DNA from 3 places in the Nitrincola iocasae genome. Region 3 is predicted to be linked to each of the others. Evidence: predicted binding sites of a transcription regulator. Region 3 holds the regulator's gene; each other region holds the start of a gene.

Region 1 (8,163 bases), 700 kb from region 3:
TCGGATATAGAAACACTCACGTATCTGACTCGCTATGACACCACCCACGGGCGCTTTCCTTTGCCAGTCAGCCATGACGGTCAACATCTATTAATTAACGGCGATAAAATTCGGGTGCTGAGCATTGAGGACCCACAGCAATTGCCCTGGGCTGAATTAGATGTGGATCTGGTCATGGACTGTTCCGGTAGCTTTTCTAATCTTGCCCAGGCACAAAAACACCTTGATAGTGGTGCTCAGCGTCTGCTGTTTTCCAATCCTGCGTCGACTGATATTGATGCGACGGTAATCTTCGGGTTTAACCATCAGCAATTACAGGCGGAGCATCGGGTAGCCTCGGCGGCATCCTGTACCACGAATTGTCTCGTACCTGTATTGGATTTACTTGACCGGCAGTTTGGTATTGTCAATGGCGTGACCACTACGGTGCATTCCGCCATGAATGATCAGCCGGTCATTGACAGTTATCACCGTACTGATCTTCGACTCACACGTAGCGCTCTGCAGTCGATTATTCCGGTTGATACCGGCTTGAGTAAGGGAATCGACCGACTCTTGCCGCATTTAGCCGGTCGCTTTGAGTGCTTGCATCTACGGGTGCCGACGATCAATGTGTCGCTGATGGATTTGTCTATCAATCTGGCCAGTGATGCGTCAGCTCAAGCGGTCAACCGCTTGATGCAAGCCAGCTCTTGCCAAGGGCCGTTGCAGCAGTTGATGGGTTATACCGAAGAAGCTCATGCCTCGGTAGATTTTAACCGGGACCCTCGCTCTGTGATTATCGATGGCACCCAAACGCGGGTTTCGGGGCAGCGGTTGCTGAAGATGATCTGCTGGTTTGATAATGAATGGGGCTATGCCAATCGTATGCTGGATGTCACAGATCACTGGCTAAGGCTTAGGAAAATTTTTGATTGAAAACTAACAAGGAACTATCCCTATGAGCATTCAGAAAATGACAAACCTGAATCTGTCCGGTAAACGGGTGCTGATTCGTGAAGATCTGAACGTACCGGTTAAGGATGGAAAGGTAACCTCGGATGCGCGTATCCGTGCATCATTACCAACGATTGAGCTGGCGCTGAAAGCGGGTGCCAAGGTCATGGTCATGTCTCATCTGGGGCGCCCTACTGAAGGCGAGTATGACGCAAAGTATTCATTGGGTCCGGTTGCCGAACATCTGTCCACTTTACTTAAGCGCCCCGTGCCGCTGATCAGTCATTGGCTGGATACGCCGTTTGACGTTGCCGAGGGTGATCTGGTAATACTGGAAAACGTACGTTTTAATGTCGGCGAGAAAAAAGACGACGAAGTTTTGGCAAAAACCATGGCGTCACTCTGTGACATCTTTGTCATGGATGCTTTCGGCACGGCGCACCGTGCTCAGGCATCGACGCATGGTGTCGCTAAATTTGCACCGGTGGCTTGTGCTGGCCCCTTGCTGGCTAATGAACTGGATGCGCTGGAAAAGGCTTTGGATGCGCCGGTCAGACCGATGATGGCGATTGTTGGAGGCTCTAAGGTATCAACTAAGCTGGAAGTGCTGAATGCCCTGTCGCTAAGTTGTGATCAATTGATCGTGGGTGGCGGCATTGCCAATACCTTTCTGGCGGCGGCTGGTAAGCCAGTTGGCAAGTCTCTATGTGAGCATGACCTGATTCCGGTGGCGAAAGCGCTGATGGATAAGGTGTCTATACCTCTGCCGGTCGATGTTGTGGTGGCTACCGAGTTTGCGGAAGATGCCGTTGCGACCATTAAAGCAGTCGATGACGTCGGCGAAAACGATATGATTCTGGATATCGGTCCGCAGTCAGCTCAGCACCTGGCTGAGATGCTCAAGGGGGCTGGCACGATTATCTGGAACGGTCCTGTTGGAGTGTTTGAATTCGATCAGTTTGGTGAGGGCACCCGGGTGATAGCTATGGCGGTAGCTGCAAGTGAAGGTTTTTCCATTGCCGGAGGAGGTGACACTCTGGCGGCAGTCGACAAATACGGGATTGAAGAACAGGTATCTTATATTTCTACGGGTGGCGGTGCTTTTCTGGAGTTTGTAGAGGGTAAAGTGTTACCGGCTGTTGCGGTACTGGAACAGCGTGCTACCCAGCACTGATAATTAAATTAAAGAGGTTTACTCATGGCACTTATTTCTATGCGACAGTTGCTGGACCATGCTGCTGAGCACGGCTACGGCATACCAGCTTTTAACGTAAATAACCTGGAACAGATGCGCGCCATTATGGAAGCGGCGGCTAAAACTGACTCACCGGTGATCGTGCAGGCTTCCGCGGGTGCGCGTAAATATGCGGGCTCTAACTTTCTGCGTCATATGATTCTGGCCGCTATTGAAGAGTTCCCACAGATTCCTGTATGTATGCATCAGGATCATGGTACCAGTCCGGCTGTTTGTCAGCGCTCTATTGCAATGGGCTTTTCATCGGTAATGATGGATGGATCACTGGGTAGCGATGGAAAAACTCCAACCAGCTACGAGTACAACGTGGATGTGACCCGCCGTACCGTGGAAATGGCGCATGCCTGTGGTGTTTCAGTTGAAGGGGAGCTGGGCTGCCTGGGGTCGCTGGAAACCGGTATGGCCGGTGAAGAAGATGGTATTGGCGCTGAGGGTGTTCTGTCGCATGAACAGATGCTCACTGACCCTGAAGAAGCCGCCGATTTTGTGCGTAAAACTGGCGTGGATGCATTGGCAATTGCCATAGGTACCAGTCATGGCGCCTACAAATTCACTCGTCCACCGACAGGCGATACTCTGGCAATTCAGCGCATCAAAGAGATCCATGCGCGTATTCCGGATACTCATCTGGTGATGCATGGCTCATCGTCTGTGCCACAGGATTGGTTGGCAATTATTAATGAATATGGCGGTGAAATCCCGGAAACCTATGGCGTACCGGTGGACGAAATCGTGCAGGGTATTCGACATGGCGTGCGTAAGGTGAATATTGATACTGACTTGCGTCTGGCATCAACCGGTGCGGTACGTCGTTTCCTGGCGCAGAACCCGGCTGAGTTTGATCCACGCAAATACCTCAAGGAGACGATTACTGCGATGCGCGAGATCTGTATCGCTCGTTATGAAGCCTTTGGTTCCGCCGGTCACGCCAGCAGTATTACACCGATTGCACTGGAGGATATGGCTGAGCGCTACGAGTCCGGTCAGTTGGATGTAAAAATCAACTGAGGATTCCATCGCCCGGAGACCGGGCTCCTACGTTTAAAATAGATTCCTGTAGGAGCTCGCTCCGCGAGCGAACCACCTCATCGCCCGGAGACCGGGCTCCTACATTAAAAATACATTCCTGTAGGAGCTCGCTCCGCGAGCGAACAAAGCCAAAACATACACTCCTGTGGGAGCTCGCTCTGCGAGCGAACAAAACCATCGCCCGGAGGCCGGGCTCCTACAACAAAATAATTCTCTTCTGCACTAAAATTGAACATTTACACAATTTTTGTGTATTTTTAGGGCGTTGTAGGCTAAGTTTTATTTGGGCTCAAGCCTTTAAATAAGTAGAAGCGCGTTAAACGCTCGGTTTTTATCTGTGTTAGCTGGCAAATCTGTTTTGCTGGCTCAGAAATTGCAGTCTCTCCCGTGCGTTGATGCGTAACTACGTTTCTATAGGTTGCGTAAAACAAAAAACAACATTCATGGGAGAAACTACATGAAGAAGATTGCAACATTCGTTGGCGCTGCATTGGCAGTGACGGCAGCGGCTAGCGTTAGTGCCGATACTCTGGAAACAGTTAAAGAACGTGGTGCGGTGCAGTGTGGTGTCAGTGATGGCTTGCCAGGCTTTTCAGCAACAGATAGTGATGGACGCTGGCAGGGCATCGATGCAGATTTCTGCCGTGCCGTTGCCGCGGCTGTGCTGGGTGATGCCGAAAAAGTTAATTTTGTCTCGCTGACCGCAACAGAACGCTTTACCGCACTCCAGTCTGGTGAAATCGATGTACTTTCGCGTAATACAACCTGGACACTGACCCGTGATGCCTCACTGGGCCTGAACTTCGCCGGGGTTACCTACTATGATGGTCAGGGTTTCCTGGTCAAGAAAGATCTGGGTGTCAGCAGTGCGCTTGAGCTGGATGGTGCTTCAGTGTGTATCTCTTCCGGTACCACCACTGAGCTTAACCTGGCGGATTACTTCCGCTTTAAAGGCATGAGCTATGAGCCAGTACTCTATGATACAGCTGATCAGACCGCTCAGGGTTTTGAAGCGGGTCGTTGTGATATTCTGACCTCAGACCAGTCTCAGTTGTATGCGCTGCGTCTGCAGTTGTCTGATCCTGATGGTGCCATGGTACTGCCAGAAGTTATTTCCAAAGAACCCCTCGGACCCGTGGTTCGCCAGGGTGATGATGTCTGGTTCAACATTGTGAAATGGACCTTGTCTGCGCAGCTCAATGCTGAAGAGCTGGGTGTCACCAGCGCCAACGCCGAAGAGATGAAGGCCTCAGATAACCCATCCATTCAGCGTTTACTGGGCACATCCGGCAATATGGGTGAACTGCTTCAGCTAAGCAATGATTGGGCTTACAACATTGTTGAGCAGGTCGGTAACTACGGTGAAGTGTTTGACCGCACTGTAGGTACAGGCTCTCCGCTTAACATTGAACGCGGCCTGAATGCACTCTGGAGTGAAGGTGGTCTGCAATACGCCCCACCAGTTCGTTAAAGTCCACTTCTGAGTGAACAGTCCGGGTTATGGGGTTATCGACTCCATAACCCGTTCAAAGTCTGGTACCTGACAGGCATTTTCAGGCTGTGTACAGAGGCGCATAACTTTCATGAAATCAAATAACCGCAATAGTTTTACCCGTCTTGTTTATAACCCGACTGCTCGCAGTCTGTTTTATCAGGCCGTTATACTCGGGTTGTTGCTCTGGTTTATGATGACCATTGTTGGCAATGTCATGACCAACCTTGAAGTCCGTGGGATATCATCCGGGTTTGGTTTTTTGGAGCAACCAGCGGGATTTGGTATCTCGCAAACACTGATTGAATACAATGAGACCTTCAGCTTTGGGCGTACCTTCTTTGTAGGTTTGCTTAATACTTTGCTGGTATCAGCACTAGGAGTAGTAGCTGCTACTTTCTTGGGGGTTTTTGTCGGTATAAGCCGTATTTCTCCTAACTGGTTGCTACGAAAAATCTCGATGGTATACATCGAAATTCTTCGTAACATCCCGTTGTTGCTACAGATTTTCTTCTGGTACTACGTGGTGCTGCAAACCCTGCCGAATACTCGAAACAGCCTTGCCCTGGGCGAAGCTGTGTTCCTGAATATACGTGGCATTTTCGTCCCCAGGCCCATGGCAGAAACAGGCTTTGCCTTTTATGTGGGTTTGATCGTCGCAGCTATAGTTGGTGTGATTTTCTTATCACGTTGGGCAAAAAAACGCATGATGGATACTGGCCAGCAGTTTCCAGTATTCTGGACTTCTGCAGGTATTTTGCTGGCGACTATTATTCTGGGTTTTTTTATCACCGGCCGTCCTATCGGACTGAATTACCCCGTGTTGCGCGGGTTTAATTTCAGTGGCGGTATGTCATTGCTACCGGAGCTGGTTGCACTCTGGTTTGCGTTAACCATCTATACCAGTACCTATATCGGCGAAATTGTCAGATCAGGTATAGAATCTGTGTCACATGGACAGACCGAAGCCTGCCGGGCGTTGGGTCTGAATGAAAAGCATCGCATGAATCTGGTGGTGTTACCCCAGGCAATGCGTGTGATGATTCCTCCCATGACCAGTCAGTATCTCAACCTGACTAAAAACTCTTCACTGGCAACCGCGATAGGGTATCCAGATCTGGTATCAGTCTTTGCGGGTACAACGCTGAACCAGACGGGGCAAGCGATAGAGATTATCACCATGACCATGCTGGTTTACCTGACCATCAGTTTGCTGGTATCTGCCTTTATGAACTGGTTCAACAAACGCGTTGCTCTGGTGGAGAGATAAGATGGATAAATTTACCCCTATTGTCGATCGTCCGGCACCTATCGTTGAGGTGGGTCTGATTGGCTGGATGCGCAAGAACCTGTTTTCCAGTCTGCCGAACACACTGGTCACCCTGTTTACTGTGTATGTGCTTTGGATGGTGTTGGTGCCCTTTCTGAACTGGGCCTTCATTACATCAGACTGGATTGGAACCACGCGTGATGACTGTGATAGCGGGGGGGCTTGCTGGGTTTTTATAACAGTACGCTTTAACCTGTTTATGTATGGTTTTTACCCGGAAGACAGCTACTGGCGGCCTAATCTGACCTTTATCCTGCTGTTGGCCATTCTGGTGTGGATGTCTGTGCCACGACTGCCATTTAAGAAAGTCATCGGTATTCTCGCGCTTACTGCCTATCCGGTTTTAGCTTATACGCTGCTCTATGGCGGTTTTGGCCTGGAGGTTATTCCCACCCACCGCTGGGGGGGCTTGATGCTGACACTGGTGCTGGCCTTGATCGGTATCGTTGTGGCTATCCCTATCGGGATTCTGTTAGCGCTTGGACGTCGTAGTGAGATGCCGGTCATCAAGATGGTCTGTGTGATCTTTATTGAGTTTTGGCGTGGTGTGCCCTTGATTACCATCCTGTTTATGGCGTCGGTAATGTTGCCGCTGTTCTTTGCCGGTGGTACGGATGCTGACAAACTCATGCGTGCCTTGATCGGTATTGTAATGTTCCAGTCGGCTTATATGGCCGAAGTGGTGCGTGGTGGTTTACAGGCACTGAGTAAAGGGCAGTTTGAAGGTGCAGATGCACTGGGTCTCAGTTACTGGCAGAAAACCAGTCTGGTGGTGCTGCCTCAAGCGCTGAAAATCATGATTCCGGGCATAGTGAATACCCTGATTTCACTGTTCAAAGATACCAGCCTGATTGTCATCATCGGCTTAATGGACGTTTTAGGTATGGTGCAACAAGCCCTGTCTGATCCTGCCTGGTTGGGCTATCCGGCTGAAGGTTACTTGTTTGCGGCTTTCATGTTCTGGATCTTTTGCTTCAGCATGTCGCGGTACAGTAACTATTTGGAAAATCATCTCAATACCGGCCATAGAAATTAACTGGAGTTCTGGTCAATGACGAACGAACAAGACTATATCATTACCCTGAAAGATGTGAATAAATGGTACGGTGAGTTTCATGTGCTGAAGGACATCAACCTGAATGTGAAACAGGGTGAAAAAATTGTCATCTGCGGGCCTTCCGGCTCCGGCAAATCCACCATGATCCGCTGTATCAATCACCTTGAAGAGCACCAGGAAGGCGATATCATCGTCGATGGCGTACTGCTCAATAATGACCTGAAAAATATCAGTCAGGTGCGTAAAGAAGTGGGGATGGTGTTTCAGCATTTTAATCTGTTTCCACATTTGACCGTGTTGCAGAATTGTACGCTGGCGCCTATCTGGGTGCGTAAAATGCCGAAGAAGGAAGCTGAAGAGATAGCCATGAACTATCTTGAACGCGTTAAAATTCCGGATCAGGCACTTAAATACCCAGGGCAGCTTTCCGGTGGACAGCAGCAGCGTGTGGCGATTGCGCGCAGTCTGTGTATGAATCCGCGAGTGATGTTATTCGATGAACCTACCTCTGCACTTGATCCGGAAATGATCAAGGAAGTGCTGGATGTTATGGTGGAGTTGGCTGGTGAAGGTATGACGATGCTCTGTGTGACCCATGAAATGGGTTTTGCCAAGAAAGTCGCTGATCGGGTTATTTTCATGGATGCCGGGCAGATCATAGAGGAAAATGAACCGCAATCCTTCTTCAACAATCCCCAGTCTGACCGTACCAAGTTGTTCCTCAGCCAAGTGCTGGATCACTAAGGTAACCTGCTGGTGCGGTAGTCATTGCCGCGCCAGTATTTTGTCTAAAAACCGCACCAATTACCTGTCTGTCACGTAAACTCCCCTGTAACAGGTTAATATTTGTAAAGGTATGGCCAAATCAAGCCTGAAATCCGGTCCTCGGGTTTATACTGGCAAGTTTGGTGAGTGGATTAAATGATAGGGAGTCGCTATAGCGTGTACCTGACGAGATTCGTTACTTTACTCTTGTGCGGGTTACTGTTGATCGGGTGTGATCAGCAGTCGGTACAGGGCAATCAGGCATCCCGCGTGGAGCGTGCACATCTGGTGGAATTGCA
Region 2 (8,163 bases), 610 kb from region 3:
TCTGGATTTTCACAACAGGACTCCGGAGACTCGACACCGGCTCAGAAAAGGATCAGCAACACGCTGATATCTCAATTCCTACGCCAGTATTAACTGGATCAGGTTCAGCGGGTAAACTCTCAGCCTATTGGCACCCCGATGAGATAACCTGAGTATACCATGACCCACTTAAGTCACCACCTTTCAACTGAACTACCCCTGGCAGTTCAGGACCATTTAGCCCCTATTCAATCGATGCAGTTTCTGGGTCAAGGCAGTCGTAACCGCCACTGGCGACTGCATACTGCAGAGCAGGTGTATATCTGGCGTGAGTTTGGTGTAACTCCACCGGGAGCCAACCGACAACTGGAGTTACAGGTACTGCAGACCCTGCAGTCAAAACCCTGGGCACCCCAACTAGAGCTTTGCCTGCCTGAAGGCGTGTTGTTTGTGGCAGACGCTAACGCCGTGCCGATGCCAAACACGCTGAATCCGCAACAGCGCCAGCAACTGCTACAAGCCGTCTTGGCACTTTGGCAACATCCCTTTAATGCGGCACCGAATGACTATATCCAGTTGATTCACGACTATGCGGCACTAGCGGGACCCACCTATGACTATTTGGCCGAACAGCTACTGGATGGTTGTTGCCACTGGCAACCTGAGGACTTTTGCCTGATTCATCAGGATCTGCACCCAGGAAACCTGTTAATCACCGATCAAGGCATTCAGTTGATCGACTGGGAATACGCCATGCGCGGTAATCCCTGGATAGATGCCGTGGCACTGCAGCGTATGCTGGAATTGAGTCCTGCTGAACGCCAGCTATTAGAAACCCAGCTACCCGACTTGGCATGCCATGATCCCTGGCAGGTCATGGGCCGCTGGCTGACGCAACTGGACAGCCTGTGGCAGGCCGCGCAAAAAGCCCAAAGCGTGATATAATACCGGATCGATTTAATCAACTATTTGACCTTTTAATTGACCACCTCGTCGAACCAAGGTCGTTAACCCAACGGTAGCTCCATGTCCACGATTGTTGTCTGTGCCCTGTATAAATTTGTGTCCCTGAACGACTATAAGCAGCTGCGACCGAAGTTGCAGGCGCTGCTGGAAAACGCACAGATTCGAGGCACCCTGCTACTGGCGCAAGAAGGTGTTAACGGCACCCTGGCGGGGAGCCGACAGGCGATAGACACGCTGAAAGACTGGTTTGCCGCCGATACGCGCTTTCAAGGCATAGATTACAAAGAATCGCTTGCTGACGAACAGCCCTTCTACCGTACCAAGGTGAAGCTGAAAAAAGAGATCGTAACGCTGGGTGTTGAAGGCATAGATCCGAAACAGGTTGTCGGAACCTATATTGAACCGGCCGACTGGAATGCCTTGATCAGTGATCCCGATGTACTGCTGGTCGATACCCGTAATGATTATGAAATCGGTCTGGGCACCTTTACAGGTGCTATCAACCCGAAAACCGACAGCTTTCGCGAATTTCCAGCTTACGTCAAAAGCCAATTGGACAGCCAGAAGCACAAGAAAGTCGCCATGTTTTGTACCGGCGGCATACGTTGTGAAAAGAGCACCGCCTATTTGAAAGAGCAAGGTTTTGAAGACGTCTACCACCTGCATGGCGGTATTCTAAAATACCTTGAAGAAGTGCCTGAAACCGAGTCACTCTGGCAAGGAGAGTGCTTTGTATTCGACAATCGCGTCACCGTTGACCATGACCTGCAGCCAGGCCATTATTCACTCTGCGCCGGGTGTCGTATGCCCTTGTCTGACGCTGACAAGCAGCACCCTCAGTATGAAGAAGGGGTTAGCTGCCATCATTGTTACGACACTCAAACACCAGAGCAGCGTCAGCGCTATGCGGCCAGACAGCAGCAGATCAAACTGGCACGTGAGCGTGGCGAAGCACACCTGGGCACAGATGCCGTCAAAGCGGCTGAACAGCACCGAGCTGAAAAACACGCACGCAAAGTGGCTGAAAAACGGAAAAATTAACCATGCGCACCCTGTTTCAGCATTGGATAATGACCTGCCTACTCTGCCTTCCCATCCAGCTTCTGGCTGATACAGGCGTTGAATATCTGCTGTTTGATATTCAGGAACAGCAACTTGTAGTTGAAGTCGCGCTCAGTCCAGAACAGCGCTCTCGGGGGTTGATGCATCGTCAGGAGCTGTCAGCCGATGCGGGCATGCTGTTTATTCTCGATCCACAACCGCGCCAATGCTTCTGGATGCGCAACACTTATATTCCGCTGACACTGGCCTATCTGGATGAAAACTTCACCCTGCTGCAATTAAGCGACATGCAACCACTCTCGGATGAACTCCACTGTGCTGATCAACCCTCCAGCTTTGCCTTGGAAGTCAATCAGGGCTGGTTTGAACAACACGATGTCGAGATTGGACAGCAACTCCGACCCCGCCTACCTTAAAGCACCAATAGGGTGCACACAGGCTGCCTCAACTATTTTTCTACGCACCCTTATCACGCATATACAATACAAAATAGCTAAAAACGACTCCGGTGAAAGTCTGTACGACATAAATTACTCTATGATAAAACAGCTGTTTTTATAAGTTGGCATAGATTCTGCTCCTGACTGGTTTGACGTATAAACCAAATAGGATCAGACCAATGAAACAGATCAAAACCAAGCTCGCTACCGCCTCCTGTGCCCTGGCTCTGTCTATAGCCGCCATTACCGCTCAGGCAGCAGAGACCATTAAAGTGGGTGTGTTGCATTCACTGTCCGGTACCATGGCGATCAGTGAAACCACACTGAAAGACACCATGCTGATGCTGATCGAAGAGCAGAACGCCAAGGGCGGGCTGTTGGGCAAACAGCTGGAAGCGGTTGTGGTTGACCCGGCATCTGACTGGCCGTTATTTGCGGAGCGTGCACGGGAGCTGCTGGAGCGTGATCAGGTAGCCGCTATTTTTGGTTCATGGACCTCGGTTTCACGTAAATCCGTTTTACCGGTTGTTGAAGAGCTCAATGGCCTGATGTTCTACCCGGTTCAGTATGAAGGTGAAGAATCATCCAAGAATGTATTCTATACCGGTGCCGCACCTAACCAGCAGGCCATCCCGGCGGTGGATTACCTGATGAATGACCTCGGCATTGAACGCTGGGTGCTGGCAGGCACCGACTACGTCTATCCACGGACTACCAACCGTATTCTGGAAGCCTACCTGAAACAAAAAGGCGTCGCTGAAGCCGATATCATGATCAACTACACGCCTTTCGGTCACTCTGATTGGCAGACCATTGTGTCGGATATCCGCACCTTCGGCTCAGCTGGCAAGAAAACCGCGGTTGTCTCCACCATCAATGGTGATGCCAACGTACCTTTTTATAGCGAGCTGGGCTCACAGGGCATTTCAGCTGAAGACATCCCGGTTATTGCCTTTTCGGTAGGTGAAGAAGAACTCTCCGGTATTGATACCACGCCATTGGTCGGCCATCTGGCTGCCTGGAACTACTTTATGAGCGTTGATACAGACGTTAACGATGATTTTATCGAAAAATGGCATGACTTTACCGGCGATACCGACCGTGTTTCCAACGACCCGATGGAAGCCCATTACATCGGCTTTAACATGTGGGTTGAAGCCGTTAACAAAGCCGGCACAACTGACCCGTCAGCGGTTCAGGAAGCCATTATCGGTGTCACTGTCCCTAACCTGACCGGCGGTTATGCCGCGATGATGCCTAACCACCACATTACCAAACCAGTATTGATTGGCGAAATCCAGGATGACGGGCAGTTTTATGTGGTCTGGCAGACACCGGGGACAGTTGCCGGTGACGCCTGGTCTGACTATCTGGAAGGCTCCAAAGATATCATCTCTGACTGGCGCAAGCCGCTGGAGTGCGGTAACTACAACGTAGTCACCAAGACCTGTTCAGGTCAGAACTTCGAGTAACAGCTGTTCGCTGCAAATGCCGGTCCCGGACTGAGTCCAGACCGGCCCCTCCCAGCCAAGCGTCAGGAACACCAACATGAAAAGCCGGATAGTGCGTAAGTTACGCATCATGGGGCTGATAACCCTGTTACTCTTCAGTGCTGTGCAAACGGCAGCAGCTTTCGATGAGGAGCCGTTATTACTCGAATTTGAAGCCATGCTGGTTTCTTCAGACAGAAACGATACCGCCAGAGCCATTGAACTGCTCGCGGCATCTGAACACCCGGAACAACTGACACTGCTGTCACTGTTGCTGGAAGGCAACCTGTACCGCAACCGCGATGATGACCGACTCTATCAGCTTAAGCAGCACGAAGAAGGTCAACCGGCCGAACGCCTGCTGGGTGATGACAGCCGAATTATCGAGAGCCGCCGTGACTTTCGCCGGGTAGTCGTCAACAATGCCCAACGCTCACAAATCCGCCAGGTGATGGCATTGACCGCTCTATCATCAGACCAGTCCGCAAAACGCTTAGCCGCGGTCAAACAGCTAATGCGGGATTTCGATGAAGAGACCTTATCCCTGGTTCGCGATGCCTATCCCGACGAGACACACCCGAAAGTACGCGAATTGATGGCTGTTGCCTTGGCAATCGACACCCTGAGCCAGGACGATGCAGCCAGCCTAAGTGATGCGATTGACACCCTCAGTAGATCACTTGAACCTCGCGCCCGTAATGCGCTGATGCAGTTCAGCGATGCAACTGATGATGACGGTCTAAAAGCTCAGGCTGATGCCGCACTGGTAAAAATTGATCAGAAGATAAAATTCTACAAGGGACTGGAAACGCTCTATTTTGGTCTCAGCCTGGGGTCGGTGCTGGTATTGGCGGCTATAGGCCTGGCCATCACCTTTGGTGTGATGGGCGTGATCAATATGGCCCACGGTGAGCTGATCATGATCGGCGCTTACACCACCTTTGTCATACAACAACTTATGCCTGAGCATATCGGCCTGTCGATTCTGGTGGCCATTCCAGCTGCCTTTGTGGTCTCAGGTCTGGTCGGTATTGCGATTGAACGCGGGGTAATCCGCTTTCTCTATGGTCGTCCGTTAGAGACACTGCTGGCCACTTTTGGTATCAGTCTGGTGCTGCAGCAAGCGGTGCGCTCGATTTTCTCGCCACTAAACCGCAGCGTAGAAACACCCTCCTGGATGAGCGGCATGCTGGAATTTAACCCGGTGTTTGCCATCACCCTGAACCGACTCTATATCATCCTGTTTTGTTTCATGGTCTTTTTTGCACTGCTGCTGATCCTCAAGCGCACCGCACTGGGTTTGCAGGTGCGTGCCGTTTCTCAAAACCGCGCCATGGCCCGAGCCATGGGGGTGCGCTCTGAACGAGTGGATATGATGACTTTTGGCCTCGGCTCCGGCGTTGCAGGCATTGCCGGTGTCGCACTGTCGCAGATCACTAATGTCGGGCCCAACCTGGGGCAGGCCTACATCATCGATTCGTTTATGGTGGTGGTGTTTGGCGGTGTGGGTAATATCTGGGGCACCCTGGTAGCCGGCATGACACTCGGCGTGGCGACCAAACTGGTTGAGCCTGTCACCGGTGCGGTACTGGCAAAAATTCTGGTACTGGTGTTCATCATTCTCTTTATTCAGAAAAGGCCCCGTGGACTCTTCCCACAGCGTGGCCGTGCCGCTGAGGATTAAGCCATGTTATGGAATCTGATTAAACAAGACCGTGGCGGACAAGTGCTGCTGGCACTGCTGGTTCTGGCAATCATTCTGGTACCCCTTCTCAACGGCCTGCCCACGGACCACCCGCTGCACCTGCCTACCTATATGGTGGCGGTCATGGGGAAATATCTGACTTTGGCACTGCTGGCATTGTCGGTCGATCTGGTGTGGGGGTATCTGGGTATTTTAACCCTCGGGCACGGTGCCTTCTTTGCCCTGGGTGGCTATGTCATGGGCATGTACCTGATGCGTCAGATCGGTGATCGCGGCGTCTATGGTCATCCTGAACTGCCTGACTTCATGGTCTTTCTCAATTGGGACAGCCTGCCCTGGTACTGGACCGGACTGGATCAATTCTGGTTTGCCGCCATCCTGATTCTGCTGGTACCTGGCTTACTGGCGTATATCTTTGGCGCTCTGGCATTTCGTTCGCGGGTGTCTGGTGTCTATCTATCCATTATTACCCAGGCACTGACCTTTGCGCTGATGTTGGCCTTCTTTCGCAATGAGATGGGTTTTGGTGGCAACAATGGTTTAACCGACTTCAAGGATATCCTCGGTTTTAACCTGCAATCGCGGCAGACACGTGTCGGACTGTTTATCGCCTCCGCGGTGGCCCTGGCACTGGGTTACCTGCTGTGTCGTTATATCACACAAAGTCGGCTGGGTAAGGTATGCGTAGCGGTTCGTGATGCCGAGTCGCGCTCCCGTTTTCTCGGCTATCGGGTTGAAAACGTCAAACTCTGGGTGTTTACCCTGTCGGCCATGATCGCCGGTGTTGCCGGTGCTCTCTATGTGCCTCAGGTGGGTATCATCAACCCCAATGAATTCTCACCACTCAACTCCATTGAGATCGTAGTCTGGGTTGCCGTAGGCGGGCGCGCAACACTCTATGGTGCCGTGGCAGGAGCAATTTTCATCAACTATGCCAAAACCTGGTTTACCACCGAACTGCCGGATGTCTGGCTGTTTGCACTGGGGGCGATCTTTATTCTGGTTACGGTATTCCTGCCCAAAGGCCTGGCAGGTCTGCTGCGTCGTCGGGAGGGTAGCGCATGAGCCAGACAAGCTTGCTGAGCGAAGTAAAAGACAAAAACCACGTGTTTTCTTTTATGCAGTCTCAAGCCTCACCTGCGTTGAATGTAGATAAGGATATTCTGCTCTATCTGGAAGGTTTGTCAGTCAGCTTTGATGGTTTTAAAGCCATCAATGAGCTGAACCTGTATATCCGTGACGGCGAACTGCGCTGCATTATCGGCCCCAATGGCGCTGGCAAAACCACCATGATGGACATCATCACCGGTAAAACACAACCTGACAGCGGTTCCGCCTGGTTCGGCCAGACCATTAACCTGCTGGAGCTGGATGAACCTGCCATCGCTCAGGCAGGCATCGGGCGCAAGTTCCAGAAGCCGACAGTGTTTGAGTTTCTCAGCGTGGAGGAAAACCTGATTCTGGCCATGCCGGATGAGCGCAGCGTGATCAGCCTGTTACTGGCCAAACTCAACGGTGAGCAGCGTGATCGTATTGAGGAGGTACTGATTCAGGTCGGGCTAAAAGAACAGGCACTGATTCGCGCAGGCAGCCTGTCACATGGCCAGAAACAGTGGCTGGAGATCGGTATGCTGCTGATGCAGAAGCCGCGATTACTGCTGGTTGATGAGCCGGTTGCCGGGATGACCCACCAGGAGATGGATCGCACCGCCGAGCTGTTGATTTCCCTGTCTGGCAGTCACTCTGTGGTGGTAGTCGAGCATGATATGGATTTTGTCCGCCAGCTTGCTGGCAAGGACAGAACTGTCACCGTTCTGCATCAGGGCAGTGTACTGGCTGAAGGCAGCATGGATCAGGTACAGAATAACCGCAAAGTGATTGAAGTCTATCTGGGAGAATAAGCATGATCAGTATACAGGGACTCAATCAGTTCTATGGCGAGAGTCACACCCTCTGGGATATTGATATGCAGATACCAGAGGGGCAATGCACGGTATTAATGGGCCGTAATGGTGTAGGCAAAACCACCTTGCTGCAATGCATTATGGGGCACCAGAAAGTGGCCTCCGGCAGTATTCAGTTGAATCCGGTTAACAAGGATCTGGTGAAAACCTCGGTGGAACAGCGCCCTCGCCTCGGCGTGGGTTATGTGCCGCAAGGACGGCAGATTTTTCCACTGTTAACAGTGGAAGAAAACCTGCAGATCGGTCTGCCGGTACTGCCCCGCGGACAGCGTAAGATTCCCGACTATATCTTCGAGCTCTTCCCGGTACTGGCCGATATGATGCACCGTCGCGGTGGCGACCTGTCCGGCGGACAGCAGCAACAGCTGGCAATCGGACGCGCGTTGGTGGTTGATCCGAAGTTGCTTATTCTGGATGAACCCACCGAAGGGATTCAGCCCAATGTGGTGCAGGAAATTGGCGACATTATTCGCAAGCTTAACCGGGAAATGGGCCTGACAGTGTTACTGGTTGAACAAAAGCTGCCTTTTGCACGTAAGGTGGGTGATCGCTTTTGT
Region 3 (8,163 bases):
ATCTGCAGCTGCGCATTGAAGATCTGACATTACTGTCTTCCTCACCGAATGCACCGACTGTCTCTTTACAAGCTGAACACCTGGAAATGACACTGGATGTGGTGCAGAGCCTGATACAGTTTATGCCGGTATTCAGCGTCGCTGAACTTCGGGATGCGGATTTGCTTTGGCAGGAATATGAAGGGCGTTGGCTACCCTCGGCGGCAGAAGGGATAAACGATGGGGAGGATAACGCAGGCAGTGGAAAATTTCTGGCTTTTTTGCAGCATCAACCCTCAGTGGTGTTAAGTAATCTGCATGTTGGGTTGCAGCCGCAAAACGGTGAGATACAGCTGATATCGCCGATAAATGCCATGTTCGAAGCCGCGCAAGGAGAGTATCAAATCAGTGGTTCAGCGCGGATGCCGCGTATTGGCGAAGATGCTTATGGCGTATTCGCACTGCATGCCAGTGAATTTGATCCTACTGATCCACTGGGTGGAGATTACCGTTTCTTTTTACAAAGTGATGCTTTGGGACCCGAGCTATTAAATCTGGGAATTTTGCCGGTGGAAATGGATGCTCTGGATCTGTCGGCCCACCTATGGGGCAGCTGGTCTGATCATCAACTGACAGAACTGCAAGGTGATTTCTCGGTGACACCGCTGTCCATCTCAGGTCCTCAGTGGCCAGAAATTGATAATCTGAAAAGCCGCTTTGTGCTGCTGCCGCTTGATGATGACAGTTATCAATTACAATTCAGGTCATTGCAGGCCAGCGTGCAAGGGGTGCAGTTAGTTTTGCCCGAGCTGATTTCAGAATTTCGTCTGTCAGAGAGCCAGGGGATTGAGCCGCTACATCTGGCGTTGGATTCACTCGATCTTGCAGTGTTGCATTACTGGGTGGAAATGCTGGATGTGTTGCCGGATACGGCGGAGTCGGTCCTGGATCGCCTGGCACCAGAGGGGCAGGTTAGTCAATTAGCGGTGGGGTGGGAGAATCCACAAGACTGGTTAAGTTTTGTGTTGACCGCCCGTCTGGATGATGTGGCAGTATCTGCCTGGCAGGATGCGCCCGAAGCCTCCGGTATCAGTGGTCAGTTGCATGCTAATCTGGACATGGGACAAATTGAACTCGAAAGCGCTGCGTTTACGCTGAACTTTCCACAGCTTTTTGGTACTGGCTGGAATTACTCTGAAGCGAGTGGGCTGGTGAGCTGGGAAGTCAGTAGTGAGGCGTTGCGTCTGAACAGTGGCTTGCTCAGCTTACGCAATGAGGCCATTAGTGCTAACGGGCGCTTTGGCTTGTACCGTCCGTTTGATGCCGAGGAGCAGATCGAATTCAGTCTATTAATCGGTATTACTGACACGGATGCCCTACAAACGGAGTTTTACACACCGCCCAGGGAGCTTGGAGAAACCCTGTATGACTGGCTTAAAGAGGCTATTCGTGCCGGACAGGTTAACCAGGCGGGTTTGTTGATACATGCAGGCTTACGTCCAGATTCGCAACATTTACCGGTGAGTGTGCAGTTGTTTCTGGATGCCGATCAGGCTGAGTTTGCCTTCCATCCCGATTGGCCGGTGGTACGGGATGGGCGGATATTTTTACATCTGCGCAACACAGAGTTGCGAATTGATATTGCAGAAGGGAATATTCTCAACTCACGTATCAATAGTGGCTGGATCTATCTACCACCACAAAGTCAGCAGTTGCATGTGGCATCGCTGTTAGAGGGCGATGCGTCTGATTTTAGTGCACTACTGACTGAGTCGGCGTTGGGGGGCTATCTAGGGTCAGCTTTTGATGACTTACAATTTAGCGGCGAGACCACTACACGTTTGCATCTCCAGGTTCCGGTGGATGACCCCGACAAAATAGATGTTAAAGTCCAGACGGCACTTAAACAAAGTAGCCTGCGTCTACTGGAAAGAGATATTTATTTCAGCGGCATCAATGGGCAGCTTAGCTATACCACACGGCAAGGGCTGACATCGGACAGTTTACAGGGGCAGTTGTTTGGGGAAGCGGTCAATGCCCAGATAACTACCGAAGGTACTGACACGCAAGTTCATCTGCAAGGGGCTGTATCCAGTGTGAATTTGGACCACCTCGCTGGTATAACACTATCCGATAGGCTTACTGGCAAAAGTCAGGCGCAGATGGATATGACCTTTTGTGCTGAGTCGTCACGCTGCCCACGCATGGAGATACGTTCAGACCTGGTAGGAACAGCGGTTGATCTACCCTTGGTATTGGCAAAACCGGCTGAGGAGAACCGCTCGCTGTATCTGGACATCTATCCTGAAAATTCACGTTTATCTTTTCACTATGATCAACTGCTGCAAGGTGTTATGGACTTGTCAGCTGAGCTGCGTGGACAGGTGTTGCTGGGCCAGGGAGTTCCGGTACTGCCGCAAACCGCCAGGCTTGAAGTATCTGGTGAGTTGGCTGGACTAAGCGCCCAAGGCTATATTCAACCCCCAGCATTGGTCTCTGAAGGTGAATGGGTCGCTCGATTTGCTTATCTGCATCTGCCCATTGCAGATGCAGAGTCTGAATCTTCTGTGCCGTTGCTGCAATCGGGTAGTGATCAAACGCACTCGGTAGATACCTCAGAGCTTCCCAGGCTTGATCTGCAAATTGATGACTTGCGTTTGGGTCAGCGGGCTTTGGGGCGCTGGCAATTGCGTATGCAACCACAAGCACAGCAGGTAACCTTTGAAGACATACAGGGTGAGCTGCTTGATTTTTCTGTGAGTGGCAGAGCCCATTGGCAAGCTGGGGCACATCCGGCCACAGACCTGACATTAAACCTGTCAGGCGCTGATTTGGCTGATGTGCTTGATCTTTGGGGGCAGGGAAGGCCTCTGGAGACAACTCGGTTAGTATCTTCAGCACAATTGACCTGGCCAGGTGCTCCCTGGCAATTCAGTGTGGCTGAACTGGATGGTTCTTTCAGCTTTCAGGCTGAAGAGGGGCGTATCATTGAATCCGGTAGTGGTGCTAACTTGCTGCGGGTATTCGGGCTGCTTAATTTAAACACCCTGTCAAGACGACTGCGACTGGATTTTAGTGATCTGCTTCAGCGTGGCTTGGTATTCGATGAGTTAAAGGCCAGCTATGATCTGAATGGGGGGCTGGCAAGTACCCGTGATCCATTCATGCTAACTGGCCCGTCGGCCTCCATGGAAATTACCGGCAGCGTCAACCTGAATACACAGCAACTGGATAAAACCATTAAGGTGAGTGTGCCACTGAGCAGTAATTTGACTCTTGGGGCGGTGTTACTTGGGGCTCCTCAGGTTGCCGGTGCGTTATTCATTTTTGATAAAATCATGGGTGACCGCATCGAAAAAATGACCCGCATTGCCTATACATTAACGGGTCACTGGGATGATCCTGAGCTGAACCTGCTGAACGCTAACGAGGGCTGATGTCCTGGCTCAGTTTGATTCGGTGGTGTCACGCAGAAAGCGGAATAGCTTACGATACTGCGTCGGGGGTTGCTGTTTTTCAATTTCCCGTCGGGTATTCCGGATTAGTTGACGCAGTTGCTGGATATCTGTCTGTGGGTGATCATTGATAAAGGCTTCCAGTGCTTCATTTCCGGCTGTACCTTCAAGCAGTAATCGCTCACGCCACTGCTCAATGGCATGAAACTTCTGGTTATGCGCCTGGCTTGCGGTATCAAATTCATCTAATGCCAGACGGATAGCGTCCACGTCAGCATGGCGCATTAATTTGCCAATAAATTGCATATGGCGTTTTAATGCCCCGTTAGAGGTGATGCGTCGGGTTTCGGTTATGGCTGCTCGCAGGGCTTCATCCATCGGGATTTTCTCCTGCTGATCCGGACGCAGCTCGGTGATGCGTTTACCCAGTTGTTTCAGCGCATCCATCTGCCGTTTCAGCTCAGAGCGACTGACAAGTATATCTTCATCATCAGTCTGAAAGTTATTTTGATCTGGTGAATTCATAAGGGGCTCTATTCCGGCTCATCAAAACGGTTGTTGATCAGCGTAATTATGGCTTCAAAAGCCTGGTGTTCATCTGTGCCTTCAATACGAAGGTTAAGCTCAGTGCCTTTGCTGGCTGCCAGCATCATCACTGCCATAATGCTTTTACAGTCGACGCAGCGGTCATTTTTTTCAATCTCAATCTGACTGGAAAAACCACTGGCCAGGGTGCTGAGCTTAGCGGCGGCTCGTGCATGTAAACCGAGTTTATTAATAATAGTGATGGGAGATTCAATCATGCCTTTCTCAATCAGGTCAGTTCACGGTGACGGACGTGGACACTATCCATGGACAAGCTGAAATGACTAGCCAGGTATTCTGCCAGATAGACCGAACGATGTTGGCCTCCAGTGCAACCTATACAGACTGTCAGGTAGCTGCGGTTATCCTGGCGAATACGCGGTAACCAGCGTTCCAGAAAATGAGTGATATCGGCCGCCATTTCATCCACATCAGGCGACTGCTGCAGAAATTCACGCACCTCCGTATCCAGTCCTGTCAGGGGGCGTAATTCAGGTATCCAGTGAGGGTTGGGTAGTGTGCGGACGTCAAAAGTGAAGTCAGCGTCCAGTGGTACGCCATGTTTGAAGCCAAAGGACTCAAATAGCAGGGAGAGGGATTGCTCGCGCCTTTGTGTAATACGTAGTTTGATACGATCACGCAGCTCATAGAGCGTCAGTCGGGTGGTATCAATGCGCATGTCGGCCAGGGTCGCGATGGGCTCCAGTAACACGCGTTCGTATTCAATTGCTTCACGTAATCCTGAGTGAGTGTCGGTGAGCGGGTGTTTGCGCCGGGTGGCACTGAAGCGTTTTAGCAACGTGGATTCTGATGCATCCAGATAGATGACTTCACAGCTCAGGTCACTGAATTGTTTGAGTTGTTCAAGTAACGCTGGAAAGCGTTCCAGGTTGCTGGTCAGGTTCCGGGCATCAATACTGACCGCTATTTTTGACGGGTTTCCCGTGGCCTCAGTCATTTGCTTGATCAGTTCGGGTAGTAAAATGGCTGGCAGGTTGTCGATGCAATAAAAGCCAGCATCTTCAAGTGCTTGCAATGCCGTGGTTTTACCTGAACCAGATCGACCACTCAAAATGACCAGCTTCACAGCTTAGGCCCCTTGCCTGGCAGCGTTCAGGAAGCGACTGTACAGCGTTGCTGCATCAGCAGCACTGCGCAGTGTTTCACGTATTTCAGACTGACTGAAAAGTTCGGCAAGCCCGGCCAGTGTCTGTAAATGCTCTGTAGCGGCATCTTCAGGTACTAGCAGGCAACAGAGAAGGTCGACTGGACGGTTGTCTATCGCGTTAAAATCAATCGGCTCTTTCAGGGTGACTAAGAGTGCGAGAGCTCGATTGCACCCAGCCAGACGACAGTGTGGGATCGCCACACCGTCGCCGATACCGGTACTACCGAGACGTTCACGATTGAGTAGGGCACTGAAGACATCTTCAACTTCCAGTTTATCGATCTCGGCGGCCAGAGCTTCGCTGGCGATTTCTAAAACACGTTTTTTACTTCCTGCATCAATATGACAAAGTGTCAGGGATTCAGTCAGTAGTTCGGATATAGGCATATGATAGTCAATACTAAAGGTTATTTATGAGATTTCATTTTTTCCTTGTGCTTAATGATCTGACGATCCAGTTTGTCGATCATGGCATCTATTGCAGCATACATGTCATCCTGTTCGGCTTGTGCAAATATTTCACCACCAGCTACATGTAAGTCAGCTTCAGCTTTCTGGCGCTGCTTCTCAACACTCAGGGTCACCTGTACGTTGGTAATATTGTCGAAATGACGCTCAAGACGCACGAATTTACTGCGCACATACTCATTTAATGCATCTGTCAGTTCTACGTGATGACCAGTTATATTGATCTGCATGGTTTCTCTCCTTAGTGCTGGTACGATAAGGTCGTACTCTATAGTTAATTAAAGCAGACGCTTGCGCTCATTAGAAGGCGGAATGCTTAGCGCTTCACGATATTTTGCAACGGTACGTCTCGCTACGTTGATTCCCTGCTCTTTCAGCAGTTGTGCGATCTTGTTATCGCTGAGGGGTTTGGCTGTATTTTCAGCAGAGATCAACTTTTTGATCAGCGCCCGGATAGCTGTAGATGAGGCGCCTTCACCATCAGCGGTATTGACCTGGCTGGAAAAGAAATATTTCAGCTCGAAAATACCTCTGGGGGTATGAATGAATTTTTGTGTGGTGACACGGGAAATGGTTGATTCATGCATGGACACCGCTTCGGCGATATCATGCAGCACCATGGGTTTCATGGCTTCATCACCTGTATCGAGAAAGTCACGCTGTCGCTCTACGATCTCAGTCGCCACTTTCAATAGCGTATCATTTCGGCTCAGTAAGCTTTTCAAAAACCAGCGGGCTTCCTGCAGATGGTTTTTCAGGTAAGTATTGTCTGCGCTACTGTCAGCGCGGCGGATCAAATCAGCGTACTGTGAGTTAATCCGCAGTTTCGGAGCGATATCGGGATTAAGGGATACAATCCACTCATCATGGATCTTGCGGACCATAACGTCAGGAATTACATATTCAGATTGGGTGGAACTGATCAGTGCGCCGGGTTTGGGGTTCAGTGATCGGATCAGATTGATGACATTATCTAACTCAACGTCATTTAGGCGCATTTTGCGCATCAGGGTTTTGTAGTCATGACTACCCAGCAGCGGAAGAAATTCCCGGCAAAGACGGATCGCTTGTTCACGCCACTCAATTGCATCAGGCAGTTGCTTGATCTGAATACACAGGCATTCACTCAGATCACGGGCTGCCACACCGGGTGGGTCAAACTGCTGAACCCGATGAAGTACCGCCAGAATTTCATCTTCATCTGCTTCCATGAACAGTTCCGGCTGTTGTGCCTGAAACTGTTCCAGAAGTTCTGCGGGGTCGCTACGCAGGTAGCCATCGGCATCAGTAGCATCGATAATGGCTTCCGCCACCATGTAATCCTGCTCACTCATGGGCGTTAAGTTCAGTTGCCAGATCAGATGATCCTGCAGAGTGTCTTCTCGGGTATCATTATCCTGATTGGGCCAGTCGCCTTCAGTAGCCGGGCCGGTACCTGAGCCTTGAGCCTGGAAGGTATCTTCCCAGTTGCTGTCAGTGGGCAAATCTTCCGGAATAGACTCATTCCAGTCATTATCTGCTGCTGTGTCATCGCTCAGACTGTCTGAGGTTTCACTGTTACTGCTGAGTGCGGCCGTTTCTTTGTCTTCATAGGTTTCACCCACGTGCCCTTCGGCCGCGTCAGACTCTTCATCACTGACTTCCAGCAACGGGTTGCTGTCCAGCGCTTGCTGGATCTCCTGTTGCAGATCCAGAGTTGACAGCTGTAGCAGGCGGATAGCCTGTTGCAGCTGTGGCGTCATCGTGAGATGTTGGCCGATCTTGAGATGTAACGCTTGCTTCATATGCCGTTTAGATCACTTATTCAGAGGCAGGGATGGTGACTAGAGTTGGAACTGATCGCCCAGATAGGCGCTGCGAACCTGCTCATTACCCATTATGTCAGATGGACTGCCATCTGCAAGGATGGCGCCTTCACTCACTATGTAGGCACGTTCACAAATATCGAGGGTCTCACGAACATTGTGATCTGTTATGAGTATACCTATATTACGTTCCTGAAGATGCCGTATAGTTTGTTTAATGTCATTTACTGATATCGGATCAACACCGGCGAAAGGTTCATCAAGCAGAATGAAGCGGGGCTCCGTGGCCAATGCCCGGGCTATTTCCACGCGTCGACGCTCCCCCCCGGACAGCGCCATGCCAGGACTATTTCGTAGATGGGTAATATGGAATTCCTGTAACAATTCTTCCAGCAGTTGTGTGCGATCTGATTTGGATAATTCTTTGCGGGTTTCCAGAATAGCCATCAGGTTGTCACTAACGCTTAGTTTTCTGAAAACTGAAGCTTCTTGGGGCAGATAGCCTATGCCTTTTTTGGCACGGTTGTGCATGGGTAATTGGGTGATATCCTGCTGCGCAAGGCGAATATTGCCTTTGTCGGCATTAACCAGCCCTACAATCATATAGAAACAGGTTGTTTTGCCTGCGCCATTGGGACCCAGCAGACCCACTATCTCACCCTGATTGATACTTAGGGATACATCGCGAACAACATCGCGTCCT

What was found. Region 3 encodes sigma-54, which starts transcription at its own class of promoters, with help from an activator protein. Its sites were predicted from a motif close to TGGCACNNNNNTTGCTNT; they were not measured.
Region 1: the regulator sigma-54 is predicted to act here: its motif matches at 3,583-3,600, upstream of F5I99_RS17050 (amino acid ABC transporter substrate-binding protein).
Region 2: the regulator sigma-54 is predicted to act here: its motif matches at 2,571-2,588, upstream of urtA (urea ABC transporter substrate-binding protein).

What each region holds. Positions count from the first base shown of each region.
Region 1 covers NZ_CP044222.1:3,700,742-3,708,904, reverse strand. Annotated here, with positions in the region: gene F5I99_RS17065 (type I glyceraldehyde-3-phosphate dehydrogenase) at 1-918, shown strand, start outside; gene F5I99_RS17060 (phosphoglycerate kinase) at 941-2,110, shown strand; gene fba (class II fructose-bisphosphate aldolase) at 2,135-3,199, shown strand; gene F5I99_RS17050 (amino acid ABC transporter substrate-binding protein) at 3,678-4,691, shown strand; gene F5I99_RS17045 (amino acid ABC transporter permease) at 4,804-5,982, shown strand; gene F5I99_RS17040 (amino acid ABC transporter permease) at 5,984-7,078, shown strand; gene F5I99_RS17035 (amino acid ABC transporter ATP-binding protein) at 7,094-7,843, shown strand; gene F5I99_RS17030 (efflux RND transporter periplasmic adaptor subunit) at 8,042-8,163, shown strand, end outside.
Region 2 covers NZ_CP044222.1:3,618,017-3,626,179, forward strand. Annotated here, with positions in the region: gene thiB (thiamine ABC transporter substrate binding subunit) at 1-13, opposite strand, end outside; TPP riboswitch at 59-148, opposite strand; gene F5I99_RS16680 (phosphotransferase) at 160-924, shown strand; gene trhO (oxygen-dependent tRNA uridine(34) hydroxylase TrhO) at 1,006-1,986, shown strand; gene F5I99_RS16690 (DUF192 domain-containing protein) at 1,989-2,423, shown strand; gene urtA (urea ABC transporter substrate-binding protein) at 2,627-3,919, shown strand; gene urtB (urea ABC transporter permease subunit UrtB) at 3,996-5,621, shown strand; gene urtC (urea ABC transporter permease subunit UrtC) at 5,625-6,707, shown strand; gene urtD (urea ABC transporter ATP-binding protein UrtD) at 6,704-7,543, shown strand; gene urtE (urea ABC transporter ATP-binding subunit UrtE) at 7,546-8,163, shown strand, end outside.
Region 3 covers NZ_CP044222.1:3,003,960-3,012,122, reverse strand. Annotated here, with positions in the region: gene F5I99_RS13825 (YhdP family phospholipid transporter) at 1-3,416, shown strand, start outside; gene yjgA (ribosome biogenesis factor YjgA) at 3,426-3,959, opposite strand; gene F5I99_RS13815 (HPr family phosphocarrier protein) at 3,968-4,237, opposite strand; gene rapZ (RNase adapter RapZ) at 4,249-5,106, opposite strand; gene F5I99_RS13805 (PTS sugar transporter subunit IIA) at 5,110-5,574, opposite strand; gene hpf (ribosome hibernation promoting factor) at 5,595-5,885, opposite strand; gene F5I99_RS13795 (RNA polymerase factor sigma-54) at 5,934-7,439, opposite strand; gene lptB (LPS export ABC transporter ATP-binding protein) at 7,479-8,163, opposite strand, start outside.